Linked DNA regions of Archangium primigenium. The protein of the gene in region 2 binds, or shares a complex with, the protein of the main gene of each other region. Links are inferred from orthologs where the notes say so. Each region holds a gene or a part of one and is shown on either strand. Other genes may lie near its edges.

What was found.
Region 1: secY (region 2) and secG share a complex: the UniProt entries of both Escherichia coli proteins name them as parts of the sec protein translocase complex. The link is inferred for Archangium primigenium from one-to-one orthologs.
Region 3: the proteins of secY (region 2) and secA are in contact, whole or in part, in a crystal structure (PDB 3DIN), measured with the Thermotoga maritima proteins. The link is inferred for Archangium primigenium from one-to-one orthologs. Residues at the interface, in WP_004081795.1 of Thermotoga maritima: Glu108, Gly109, Glu110, Glu111, Ala236, Glu237, Arg238, Arg239, Ile240, Thr241, Ile242, Gln243, Tyr244, Ala245, Arg246, Arg247, Val248, Thr249, Gly250, Arg251, Arg252, Val253, Tyr254, Gly256, Ala257, Ser258, Thr259, Tyr260, Leu261, Pro262; in WP_004082002.1 of Thermotoga maritima: Glu261, Ala262, Arg263, Lys300, Ala301, Arg302, Thr303, Ile304, Ile305, Leu323, Tyr324, Asp325, Pro326, Val329, Ser330, Tyr333, Ile336, Lys340, Phe345, Val349, Glu363, Phe364, Tyr374, Ser375, Gly376, Gly377, Glu393, Ile395, Thr482, Ser483.

What each region holds. Positions count from the first base shown.
Region 1 is NZ_JADWYI010000001.1:4,026,439-4,029,891, reverse strand. What follows is about bases 378-3,095. They hold secG (preprotein translocase subunit SecG), read right to left. Parts: upstream 2,106-3,095; coding sequence 1,650-2,105; downstream 378-1,649. Other genes in these bases: I3V78_RS16740 (phosphoglycerate kinase), read right to left, coding at 3,007-3,095; tpiA (triose-phosphate isomerase), read right to left, coding at 2,185-2,958; I3V78_RS16760 (hypothetical protein), read left to right, coding at 413-1,387. Outside these bases: I3V78_RS16765 (protein kinase domain-containing protein), read left to right, coding at 1-259; more of I3V78_RS16740, read right to left, coding at 3,096-3,453. UniProt on the Escherichia coli protein: Subunit of the protein translocation channel SecYEG. Overexpression of some hybrid proteins has been thought to jam the protein secretion apparatus resulting in cell death; while this may be true it also results in FtsH-mediated degradation of SecY.
Region 2 is NZ_JADWYI010000001.1:6,442,121-6,445,749, forward strand. The notes cover bases 511-3,404. They hold secY (preprotein translocase subunit SecY), read right to left. Parts: upstream 2,684-3,404; coding sequence 1,337-2,683; downstream 511-1,336. Other genes in these bases: map (type I methionyl aminopeptidase), read right to left, coding at 511-525; I3V78_RS26230 (adenylate kinase), read right to left, coding at 551-1,198; rplO (50S ribosomal protein L15), read right to left, coding at 2,810-3,328; rpmD (50S ribosomal protein L30), read right to left, coding at 3,346-3,404. In the rest of the region: more of map, read right to left, coding at 1-510; more of rpmD, read right to left, coding at 3,405-3,615; rpsE (30S ribosomal protein S5), read right to left, coding at 3,618-3,629. UniProt on the Escherichia coli protein: The central subunit of the protein translocation channel SecYEG. Consists of two halves formed by TMs 1-5 and 6-10.
Region 3 is NZ_JADWYI010000001.1:7,583,096-7,587,190, reverse strand. What follows is about bases 359-3,718. They hold secA (preprotein translocase subunit SecA), read left to right. Parts: upstream 359-692; coding sequence 693-3,518; downstream 3,519-3,718. Other genes in these bases: rlmM (23S rRNA (cytidine(2498)-2'-O)-methyltransferase RlmM), read right to left, coding at 359-518. In the rest of the region: more of rlmM, read right to left, coding at 1-358; rpsB (30S ribosomal protein S2), read left to right, coding at 3,776-4,095. UniProt on the Escherichia coli protein: Required for protein export, interacts with the SecYEG preprotein conducting channel.

The DNA.
Region 1 (3,453 bases), 2.4 Mb from region 2 along the record:
CGCCCTGGGGGTGGTGGCCTACGAGCTGTTCACCGGGCAGTTGCCCTTCCGCCACAGCCAGCCCGTTCCGTTGATGTTCCTGCACGTCCAGGAGGCGCCCGTGCCGCCCAGGCACCTGAGCCCGGACCTGCCCGAGCCCTTCGAACACCTCGTGCTCAAGCTGATGCAAAAGCGCCCCGAGGACCGCTACCCGAGCGCGACCGAGTTGCGTGCCGCGCTCGCGAAGCTGTGGCCCCTGGTGCTCAAACGCCCCACGTGAAGGAGAGCGAGGCCTCGCTACGACTGGCGCGTCCACTACCCACCATGCACAAGAAGCGGGGGGCGTATGGGATCGACGGGCAGGTCCACCCCTGTCAGGTTGGGTCCCAGCCATTGTTGCCGCGCGCATGCGACGACCGGCTCATGAGGTCACTTGAGCAATCCCAAGAGTCCCGCCGTATTCGTGCTGGAGAATCAACCGGAGTGGGGCGCCGGCATCGTCCTGGAGGACCGAGACGGCAAGTGGGTGCTTCTGTTCGAGCAGGGGGGAAGACGCGTCTTCAACAAGCTGCTCATCAAGGGATTGAAGTCCGCGGACATGAGCCCGGGTGATGCGATCGCGCTCGATGCGAAGCTGCGAGGGCGACCGCTGAAGGCGGCCACCGCGAAGAGCACGAAGAAGGGCAAGAAGCCCACGGCTCCGCCCCCGCTCTACGCCGCGTTCGCGGATCAAGTCCGCTGGTTCGAGACGTTCTTCGTCGGAGGATTCGAGGGAGAGCGCTTCATCGAGGAGGAGCGGGGCCGCGCGGATCGCAAGGGCAAGAACGGGTACAAGACCGCGGCGATCGCCTTCGCCCAGGAGCACCTGTCCCCCGAGCGCTTCGAGACGGCCAGCGAAGAGGAACTCCTCGCGGCCACGAAGAAGCTCATCCAGTTCACGAACATCGTGCACCCCATGGAGGGCGCCATCGCGCTGGGGGCGATGAAGGCCGAGGACCACGCCCCGTTCATCGCCGCGACCAAGACCCTGCTGCATGGCACGAGCGACTACGCCGGACGCTTCGAGCGCTTCGTCGACACGGTGAACATCTCCGACGCCGAGGGAAAGGCGAAGAAGGTGACCTGGCCCCTGGCGACGCTGCTCTCCGCCATGTACCACCCCACCGAGCATGTCTGCGTGAAGCCCACGGCCTTCGAGGCCCAGGGGGCGCTGGTGGGGCTCCCCGTCGACAAGTCACAGCCGGTGACGGGGGCCGCCTACGCCCGTTTCCGAGAGGTCGCGCTCGCCACCCAGAAGCGGCTCATCGAGGCTGGACACCACCCCCGAGACCTGATGGACGTGTACTCGTTCATCTGGCGTTCGCACGCCGAGAAGCCCGCCCGCGCGGCGCCACCGGCCACGCCGTAGCCCTTCCGGAAAAGAAAGAAGCCCCCGAGTCTTTCGACTCGGGGGCTTCTTTCTGAGTGCCCAAGGCGGGATTCGAACCCGCACACCTTTCGGCGCCAGCCCCTCAAGCTGGTGTGTCTACCAGTTCCACCACCTGGGCTTGCTGCGAACCGCGAACCGCGTTGCGACGGGGCCTCTAGTACCACGAACCTCGCCGCCGACAACAACTTTTAGCGACCCCGGCCCTCGTTTTTCCCCGAGGGCCGGGAGGCCGCTCGCCCGCCTACTGCTGGGGCGCCGGGGCCTGCGTCTCGGCCGGACGCGGCTGCTCCACGCTGCCCGGAGCTCCCGGAGCCGGCGTGGGCGTGGTGCCCGGGTTCGGGCCCGCCGCGTCCTGCGGGTTGGCCGCGGGAATCTGCCCCGCCGGGGGCGCGCCCGTGGTGGACGGACCCGGGGCCGGCGCCTCGACCGGCGCCGCCGGCTTGGCCACCACACCCGCCGCCACCGAGCCGCGCATGCCCACGAAGGACAGGCCCAGCGAGGTGATGAAGAACAGCGCCGCGCAGACGCCCGTCACCTTGGTGAGGAACGTCGTCGCACCGCGGCCGCCGAACGCGCTCGTCGCGGCGCCACCGCCCAGCGCCGAGCCCATGCCCGCGTCCTTCCCAGGCTGCAACAGGATGACGAAGATCATGAACACGCACAGCAGGACGTGCACGATCGTCACGAAGGTCAACATGCTTTCGCTCTTCTTTCCGGTCCTGAAATAAAGGTCGCGCAGCCTAACCGAACGGTGCGGACACTGACAATGTTCCTACCTACGCCCCCACCCCGCCCCGGATGATGGCCGCGAAGTCCCCCGCCTTCAGGCTCGCGCCCCCCACCAGTGCCCCGTCCACGTCCGGCTGGCCCAGCAACTCCGCCGCGTTGTCCGGCTTCACGCTCCCCCCGTACTGGATGAGCACCCGCTCGGCCGTCCCCGCGTCGTACAGCTTCGTCAGGTGCGCGCGCAGGGCCTTGTGCACCTCCTGCGCCTGGGCGCTCGTGGCCGTGCGGCCCGTGCCGATCGCCCACACCGGCTCGTAGGCCAGCACGAACGTGGCCACCTCGGCCGCCTGGAAGCCCGCGAGCCCGCCCGCCACCTGGCGCTCCACCACCTCCAGCGTGCGGTTCGCCTCGCGCTCGGCCAGCGTCTCGCCCACGCAGAGGATGGGGATGAGCCCCGCCTTGAGCACCGCCCGGGCCCGCTTGTTCACCGTCTCGTCCGTCTCGCCGAAGAACTGCCGACGCTCGGAGTGGCCCAGGATCACGTAGGTGCAGCCCACGTCCTTGAGCATGCCCGCGGAGATCTCCCCGGTGAAGGCGCCGCTCGCCTCCCAGTGGCAGTTCTGCCCGGCGAGCTTCACCGCCGAGCCCTCGAGCTCCTGGGCCACCGCGTGCAGCGCGACGAAGGTCGGCGCCACGGCCACCTCCACCCGCTCCGCCGGAATCGAGGCGACCAGGCCCTTGAGCTCGCGCACCAGGGCGAGTCCCTCGGAGACCGTCTTGTTCATCTTCCAGTTGCCCGCGATGAGCTTGCGTCGTGCCGCCATGATGAGAACCGCCTCCCGGGGAGGTGTGGACCGCGAATGGGTGGGGAACTACTTCGTCTCGAGCGCCTTGACGCCCGGCAGCTCACGGCCCTCGAGGAACTCCAGCGAGGCGCCGCCGCCGGTGGACACGTGGCTGAGCTTCTTGCCCAGGCCCATGTCGTTGACCGCCGCGGCGCTGTCTCCGCCGCCCACGATCGTCACCGCGCCCCGGTTGGCCACCATGGCCTCGGCCACCGAGCGCGTGCCGGCGGCGTAGCGCGCCACCTCGAACATGCCCATGGGGCCGTTCCACACCACCGTCTTGGCGTTGCGGATGTGCTCGGCGAACATGGCGCGCGTCTTCGGGCCGATGTCCAGGCCGATGAGGTCCGCGGGGATGTGCCGGTCGGGAATCTCGCGCAGGGGGCCCTTGTCGCCCAGCTCCGTGCTGCAGATGTGGTCGACGGGCAGCACGAGCGACGTCTTGAGCCGCTGGGCCGCCTCCAGCATGCGCTG
Region 2 (3,629 bases):
ACGGCCGATTCCATGCCCAGTGAAATCCCGTACCACTGAAAACCCCCGGGCTTCCACATACCCCTGCACCGCGTGGCCGATGTCACCAATCCGGTTGCCCGCGACCATGGCCTGGATCCCCTTGTTCAGGGACTCCCGCGTGGCGTCGATCAGTGCCTGGGCCTCGGCGGTCACCTTGCCCACGGGCACGGTGCGGGCCGAGTCCCCGAAAAACCCCCGGTACACCACCCCGAAGTCGAGCTTCATCAGGTCCCCCTCCTGAAGCGTGCGCTTCCTCGAGGGGATGCCGTGGACGACCTCGTGGTTCACGGAGGCGCACAGGCAGGCGGGAAAGCCGTGGTAGCCCTTGAAGGCCGGCCGGGCACCCTTCTCGTAGATCAGCTTCTCCGCGAGCGCATCGAGGTCCCAAGTGGTGACCCCGGGTGCGACGGCTTGCTCGAGCGCGTCCAGGATCTCGCTGACGATGCGCCCCGCCTCCCGCATGAGGACGATCTCGTCCTTGCTCTTGATCTCGACCTGGCTCATGCGGTTCCGGGGCTGGGCGAGGCGCTCAGGCCCTTCCGAGGGCCTTCTTGAGCTCCTCGTAGATGCCTTCCGGGGAACCCACGCCGTCGATGCTCTTGAGCAGGCCCTTCTGGGCGTAGAACTGCTTCAAGGGCGCGGTCTCCGTATCGTATTTCTTGAGCCGCCGCTCGATCACCTCGGCGGTGTCGTCCTCGCGCTGGACGATGGGCGAGTCATCCTTGTCGCACAGGCCCGCCCGCCGCGGGGGGTTCTGCGTCACGTGGTAGACGGAGCCACAGGACGGGCATGAGCGCCGACCCGAACCGCGCTCGACGAGCGTCTCGTGCGGCACCTCGAACGACACCACCGCGTTCAGACCCTTGCCCAGCTTGGCCAGCATGCGATCGAGGGCATCGGCCTGCGGCGTGGTGCGCGGGAAGCCGTCCAGGATGAAGCCCTTGGCGCAATCGGCCTCCTTGAGACGCTCCTCGACGATTCCAATGACGAGCTCGTCCGGCACGAAGGCCCCCGCGGCCATCAACGGCCCGGCCTGCTTGCCCAACTCGGTGCCTTCACGCACCGCCTTGCGGAGGATGTCCCCCGTGGAGATCTGGGGAATCGCGAAATCCGCGTACAACTTCTTCGCCTGGGTCCCCTTCCCGGCGTTAGGCGGGCCCAACAGGATGAGGTTCATGTGTTCTCTCTCAGCGCGTCAGGAAGGAGCGCGGAAGTGCGCCATGGCTGCATCCGCCCGCGACTCGTACACCCCGGAACGACGAGGCGCCCCTCCCGGGGTGAGGGGGAGGAGCGCCCGCGAAGCGGCAGCCAGGAACTAGGCCGCTACGCGAACCCGGCCGCGAATACGGGGACCCCGGGGGCCCGCGAATCCCTCGTAGTTGCGGCTGATCAGATGGCCTTCGATCTGCTGGACGGTATCCAACGCCACGCCCACGACGATGAGCAGCGCGGTGCCACCGAAGGTGAAGCGCACGCCCAACAGGTTGGTGACGATGGAGGGGATCACGCAGATGGCCGCCAGGTAGAGCGCTCCACCGAAGGTGATGCGGTTGAGCACGCCCTCGATGAAATCCGCCGTCTGACGACCCGGGCGGATGCCCGGGATGTAGCCGCCCTGCTTCTTGATGTTGTCCGCCACGTCGTCCGGCCGGAAGGTCAGCGCCGTGTAGAAGAAGGAGAAGAAGACGATCAGCAGCACGAAGAGGCCGTTGTACACCCAGGGGCTGGCCTCGATGCTGCGCTGCACTCCCTGCAGGACCGGGAACCAGGTGCCCAGGGTGGCGGGGAACGACAGCAGCGCGCCCGCGAAGATGGGGGGAATCACACCGGCGGTGTTGACCTTCATCGGGAAGTACGTGGCCTGGCCGGCGAACATCCGGCGACCCGCCATGCGCTTGGCGTACTGCACCGGAATCCGGCGCATGCCTCGCTCGACGTAGACCACCACGGCGACCACGGCCACCATGAAGGCGAGCAGGGCGATCACCGCGGCCATGCTCACCACTTCCTGCTGAACCAGGTCCAGCAGCGTCTTGCCGCTCGGCAGCAGGCCCGCCACGATGCCCGCGAAGATGATGAGCGAGATGCCATTGCCGATGCCGCGCTCGGTGATCCGCTCACCCAGCCACATGATGAAGGCGGTGCCCGCCGTGAGGCTGATGACGGTCATGAAGGTGAACCAGGCGTTGTCGTTGGGCACGACCACCTGGTTGAAGCCGTTCTGACCCGCGTCGGAGCGACCCAAGGACGCCAACCAGCGCGAGATGCCGATGCCCTGGACCGTCGACAGCAGGATGGTGCCGTAGCGCGTGTACTGGTTGATCTTCTGACGACCGCCCGCACCTTCCTTCTGCAGTCGCTCCAGGCTGGGCACCACGACGGCCAGCAGCTGGATGATGATGGAGGCGGACACGTACGGCATGATGCCCAGACCAAAGATGGACATCTGGTTCAGGGCGCCGCCGGAAAAGAGGTTGAAGAGCGAGAACAGGCCGCCCGACTGGCGCTGGGCGTCCATGAACGCGTTCATCGCCGCCCGGTCCACCCCAGGCGTGTTGATGAAGATGCCGATGCGGTACACCGCGAGCAGCATCAGCGTATAGATGAGCCGGCTACGCAACTCCGCGATGCGGAAGACGTTGGCGAAGGCGTTCAGAGCCACGTGGGATCCATCCCCTAAAAAGGTTTAGGCGAGAACAACAGCGCCCCAATCCGCATTCGGAGAGGGGCGCGAAATCCTACACCGTTGGCAAGGCGGACACCACTGAGAGTGTGGCCCGCCCTACCTTCACTTCCGGGCCTGCTTCACGCCCTTGCCCGCGTGCGCCTTCGCGGCGGACTCGGGCTTGTGAGCCACCAGCGGCAGCTCCTCGGCGGAACCGCCGACCTTCTCGATGGCCTCGCGAGCCGAAGCCGACAGCTTGTGGACCCGCAGCGTCAGCTTCTTGGTGAGCGAACCGCTGCCGAGCACCTTCACGCCGTCGTAGCGGCCCTTCACGAGGCCCTTCTTCTCCAGGCTCTCCACGTCCACCGTGGTGCCGGCGTCGAAGCCCTCGAGGTCCGACAGGTTCACCACCGCGTAGATGGTCCGGTTGGGCGAGTTGAAACCGAACTTCGGCAGGCGGCGCTGCAGAGGGCTCTGACCGCCCTCGAAGCCCTCGAACCGCATGTTGCCGGAACGAGCCTTCTGGCCCTTGCCACCGCGACCGGCCGTCTTGCCCAGGCCGCTGCCCTGTCCACGGCCCACCCGCTTCTTCCGGTGCCAGGAGCCCTCGGGCCGCTTCAGATTGTTGAGCGTCGTCGACATTGTCTGAGTCCTCTTACCTAGGCCTTGGCGGCCTGGGCCTCGCGGGCGCGCGCGGCGTCCCGGGCCCGGATCTTCCGAGGCTTGCGACGGGTGACCTTGGGGGCATCACCCTGCACCGTCTCGGCCGTCACCAGGTGACGGACCTTGTTCACCAGACCACGCACCGTGGGCGTGTCCTGAAGGATTCGCTCGGAGCCGAACTTCTTCAGCCCGAGGCTCGCGATGGTCGCGAGCTGGTCCACGGAAGAACCCGCGGAGCTCTTCGTCAGCTTGACCTTCAGCGCCATGATTAGCCCCTCGC
Region 3 (4,095 bases), 1.1 Mb from region 2 along the record:
CGCACCGCCTCGAGCAGCGCGTCCGCGTCGTCGGCGAGCCGGTTGCCCGCGGGGCTGTCCGGGGTGAACGACTGGAGGACGAGCGTCCCCTTGGGAAGGGCCGAGAGGACGCGGGCCGTGATGGCCTCGGCGCTCTGCTCCAGGGTCTGCGTCGAGGAGGGCAGGGTGGCGAGCACGCGGATGCCGGTCCGCGCGAAGACGGGCGGCTCCTCGGGGCGCTCGGCGCTCTCCACGAGCACCTCGCCCAGCATCCGGGGGGAGGCTCCCGCCCACGCCAGTTCCTCGAAGAGATGGGCCTCGAAGCCCGCCCGGCAGGTCCACAGCCACCGGCCGGGTTGGGCGGGGAGCATCGCCGGGGGCGGCGTGGGGGCCTTGACGCGGGCGGGAGTGGCGGGGGCCTTGGGCGGCGCGGCCGGGGCCGGGGCGCTCTTGGGGCCCCGGCCCGGGGGCGAGCCCTTCTGGGGCCGGGAGGGGGGACGTCGGGGAGGGCGGCGGTCGTCTTTTCGGCGAGAGGGCATTGCGTGGTCTCGGTTCCGATTTACTGTGTCGTGCCGCTCGCGCGGCGGCCAATCAGGTGGAATGACGCGGGAGAAACGCATGGTTTCCTTCCTGCATCCCACCTACACTCCAGGGATTTCCTTTCCACTCGCCACGTCCCATCGCGGATCCTCCGGCGAGAGAGCCACAATCGCATGATCGAATGGACGCTGAAGAAGATCATCGGGACGAAGAATGAGCGTGAGCTCAAGAAGGCGATCCCGAAGGTAGGCCGCATCAACGAGCTGGAAAGCAAGATGCGGGCCCTCAAGGACGAGGATTTCCCCGCCGCCACCGCCCGCATGAAGCAGGAGGTGCAGAACGGCCGTCCGCTGGACGAGCTGCTGTTCGACTCGTTCGCCCTCGTGCGCGAGGCCGCCCGCCGGGTGATCGGCCAGCGGCACTACGACGTGCAGATGATTGGCGGCATGTTCCTGCACCAGGGCTGCATCGCGGAGATGCGCACGGGCGAGGGCAAGACGCTCACCGCCACGCTGCCCAGCTACCTCAACGCCCTGTCGGGCCGCGGCGTGCACGTGGTGACGGTGAACGACTACCTGGCCCGGCGTGACGCCGAGCACATGGGGCGCGTGCACCACTTCCTGGGCATGACGACGGGCTGCATCCTGCACGAGCTCAACGACCGGCAGCGACAGGAGTCCTACCGGGCGGACATCACCTACGGGCAGAACAACGAGTTCGGCTTCGACTACCTGCGCGACAACATGAAGTTCCGCCTGCAGGACTACGTCCAGCGCGAGCTGAACTTCGCCATCGTGGACGAGGTGGACTCCATCCTCATCGACGAGGCGCGCACCCCGCTCATCATCTCCGGCCCCACGGACGACACCACCGACAAGTACTACAACGTCGACAAGGTCATCCCCGGCCTGGTGCCCGACCAGGACTACATCCTGGATGAGAAGCACAAGTCGGTGTCGCTCACGGACGCGGGCATCGAGAAGGTGCAGAAGCGGCTGAGCATCGGCAACCTCTACGATCCGGGCGAGATCGAGACGCTGCACCACGTGGACCAGGCGCTGCGCGCCCACACCCTCTACCGCCGCGACCGCGACTACGTGGTGCGCGACGGCGAGGTGATGATCGTCGACGAGTTCACCGGCCGCCTCATGCCCGGCCGCCGCTGGTCGGATGGCCTGCACCAGGCCGTCGAGGCCAAGGAAGGCGTGAACATCGAGAACGAGAACCAGACGCTGGCGACCATCTCGTTCCAGAACTACTTCCGCATGTACTCCAAGCTCTCGGGCATGACCGGCACCGCCGACACCGAGGCCGAGGAGTTCGCGAAGATCTACAACCTCGAGGTCCGCGTGGTGCCGACCAACCGGCCCATGATCCGCGACGACTTGGAGGACGTGGTCTACAAGACCGAGCGCGAGAAGTTCGAGGCGGTGTGCAAGGACCTCGAGGACTTCCACAAGAAGGGCCAGCCGGTGCTGGTGGGCACGGTGTCCATCGCCAAGAGCGAGGTGGTGGCCAGCTTCCTCAAGAAGCGGGGCATTCCCCACAACGTGCTCAACGCCAAGCAGCACGAGCGCGAGGCGGACATCATCGCGCAGGCGGGCCGCAAGGGCGCCATCACCATCTCCACGAACATGGCGGGCCGCGGCACGGACATCCTCCTGGGTGGCAACCCCGAGGTGATGGCCAAGAACGAGGTGGGTCCCGAGCCCCAGCCGCCGCCTCCGCCCACGGACGGCCAGCCGCTGGATCTCACGGCCTTCCAGGCGGAGCTCGCCGCGCACAAGGCGCGCTTCACCGAGGTGCTCGCCAAGTACAAGGCGCAGACGGCCAAGGAGCGCGAGGAAGTGGTGGCCGCCGGCGGTCTGTGCATCGTGGGCACCGAGCGCCACGAGTCGCGCCGCATCGACAACCAGCTGCGTGGCCGCGCCGGCCGCCAGGGTGACCCGGGCACCAGCCGCTTCTACCTGTCGCTCGAGGACGACCTCATGCGCATCTTCGGCTCCGAGCGCATCTCGGGGCTCATGGAGCGCCTGGGCATGGAGGAGGGCGAGGTCATCGAGCACACCTGGCTCAGCCGCGCCATCGAGGGCGCCCAGCGGCGCGTCGAGGGACACAACTTCGACATCCGCAAGAACCTGCTCGAGTACGACGACGTGATGAACCAGCAGCGGCGCACCATCTACAAGCTGCGCCGCAAGGTGCTGGCCGCCGGCGCCGGCATCCCGCTCGTGGAGTACGACGAGGACAAGAAGACGCGCGTCAAGCTGCGCACCGAGCAGACCGTGTCGTGGGCCGACTACAAGGAGATGATCCTCGACGCCGTCGAGGACGTCATCGTGGCGCTCACGGACACCTACTGCGCCACCAACAACCCCAACACGTGGGACCTGGAGGCGCTCGCGCGCGGCGTGAAGGAGACGTTCAACCTCGAGCTGTCGTTCGCGGGCACGGGCAACCGGGAGGACCTGCAGAACGAGATCTACAAGGCCGCCGAGAAGGTCATCCAGGCGCGCGAGGAGGAGTTCGGCGAGGAGTTCCTGCGCTTCCTCCAGGTGCGCTACCTGGTCTCCATCGACACCCTGTGGAAGGACCACCTGCTGGCCATGGATCACCTGCGCCAGGGCATCGGCCTGCGTGGCTACGGCCAGAAGGATCCCAAGCAGGAGTACAAGAAGGAGGGCTACGCGGGCTTCATGCAGATGCTCGGCGCCATCAGCTCGCAGTTCGTCAGCCAGATGATGCGCGTGCAGGCGCGCGCGGCCGCCGCCGCCGCCGAGGAGACCGCCCGGCTCGCCCGGCAGATGGCGCAGCGCCAGCGTCAGATGCAGGAGGGCCGCGCGGACGCCGAGGGCAAGCTGGCCGAGCCGGTCGCCCCCCGCGCCGCCACCCCGGCCGCGGATCCGAGCGCTCCCCGGGTCGGCCGCAACGATCCCTGCCCCTGCGGCAGCGGCAAGAAGTACAAGAAGTGCCACGGCGCCGCCGAGGCCAGCGTCTAGGTCCGTGCGCCCCGGAGGGCCCCAACCCCGGAATTCCGGTGTGGGGCCCTCCATGCATACCCCGTTCCCAGATGTCGTGAAGCTTGCGCCGTCGGGAAGGGTTTTGTTAGAGAAGCCGCGCCCGCCGCCAGCCCCTGGGCGGTGGCGGGCAGGTCGTTGAAGTCCACACCCACTACACACACGCGCGTGCCGGCGCTCGGTGCTCCCCCCGGGAGCCAACCGCCGGATTCACCTCGCCCGTGGAGGAAGAAACCGAGATGGAAACCCAAGACACGCAGCAGCAGGCCATGGCCGCCTCCAGCGGCATCACGATGCGGCAGCTGCTGGAGGCCGGTGTTCACTTCGGCCACCAGACCAAGCGCTGGAACCCGAAGATGAAGCCCTACATCTTCGGCGCCCGCAACGGCATCTACATCATCGACCTGCAGAAGACGGTCAACCTGGCCCGCTCGGCCTTCCGCTTCGTGTCGGATCTGACGGCGCGCGGTGGCTCGGTGCTCTTCGTGGGCACCAAGAAGCAGGCCCAGGACGTCATCCAGGAGGAGGCGCGCCGCGCCGGTCAGTTCTTCGTCACCAG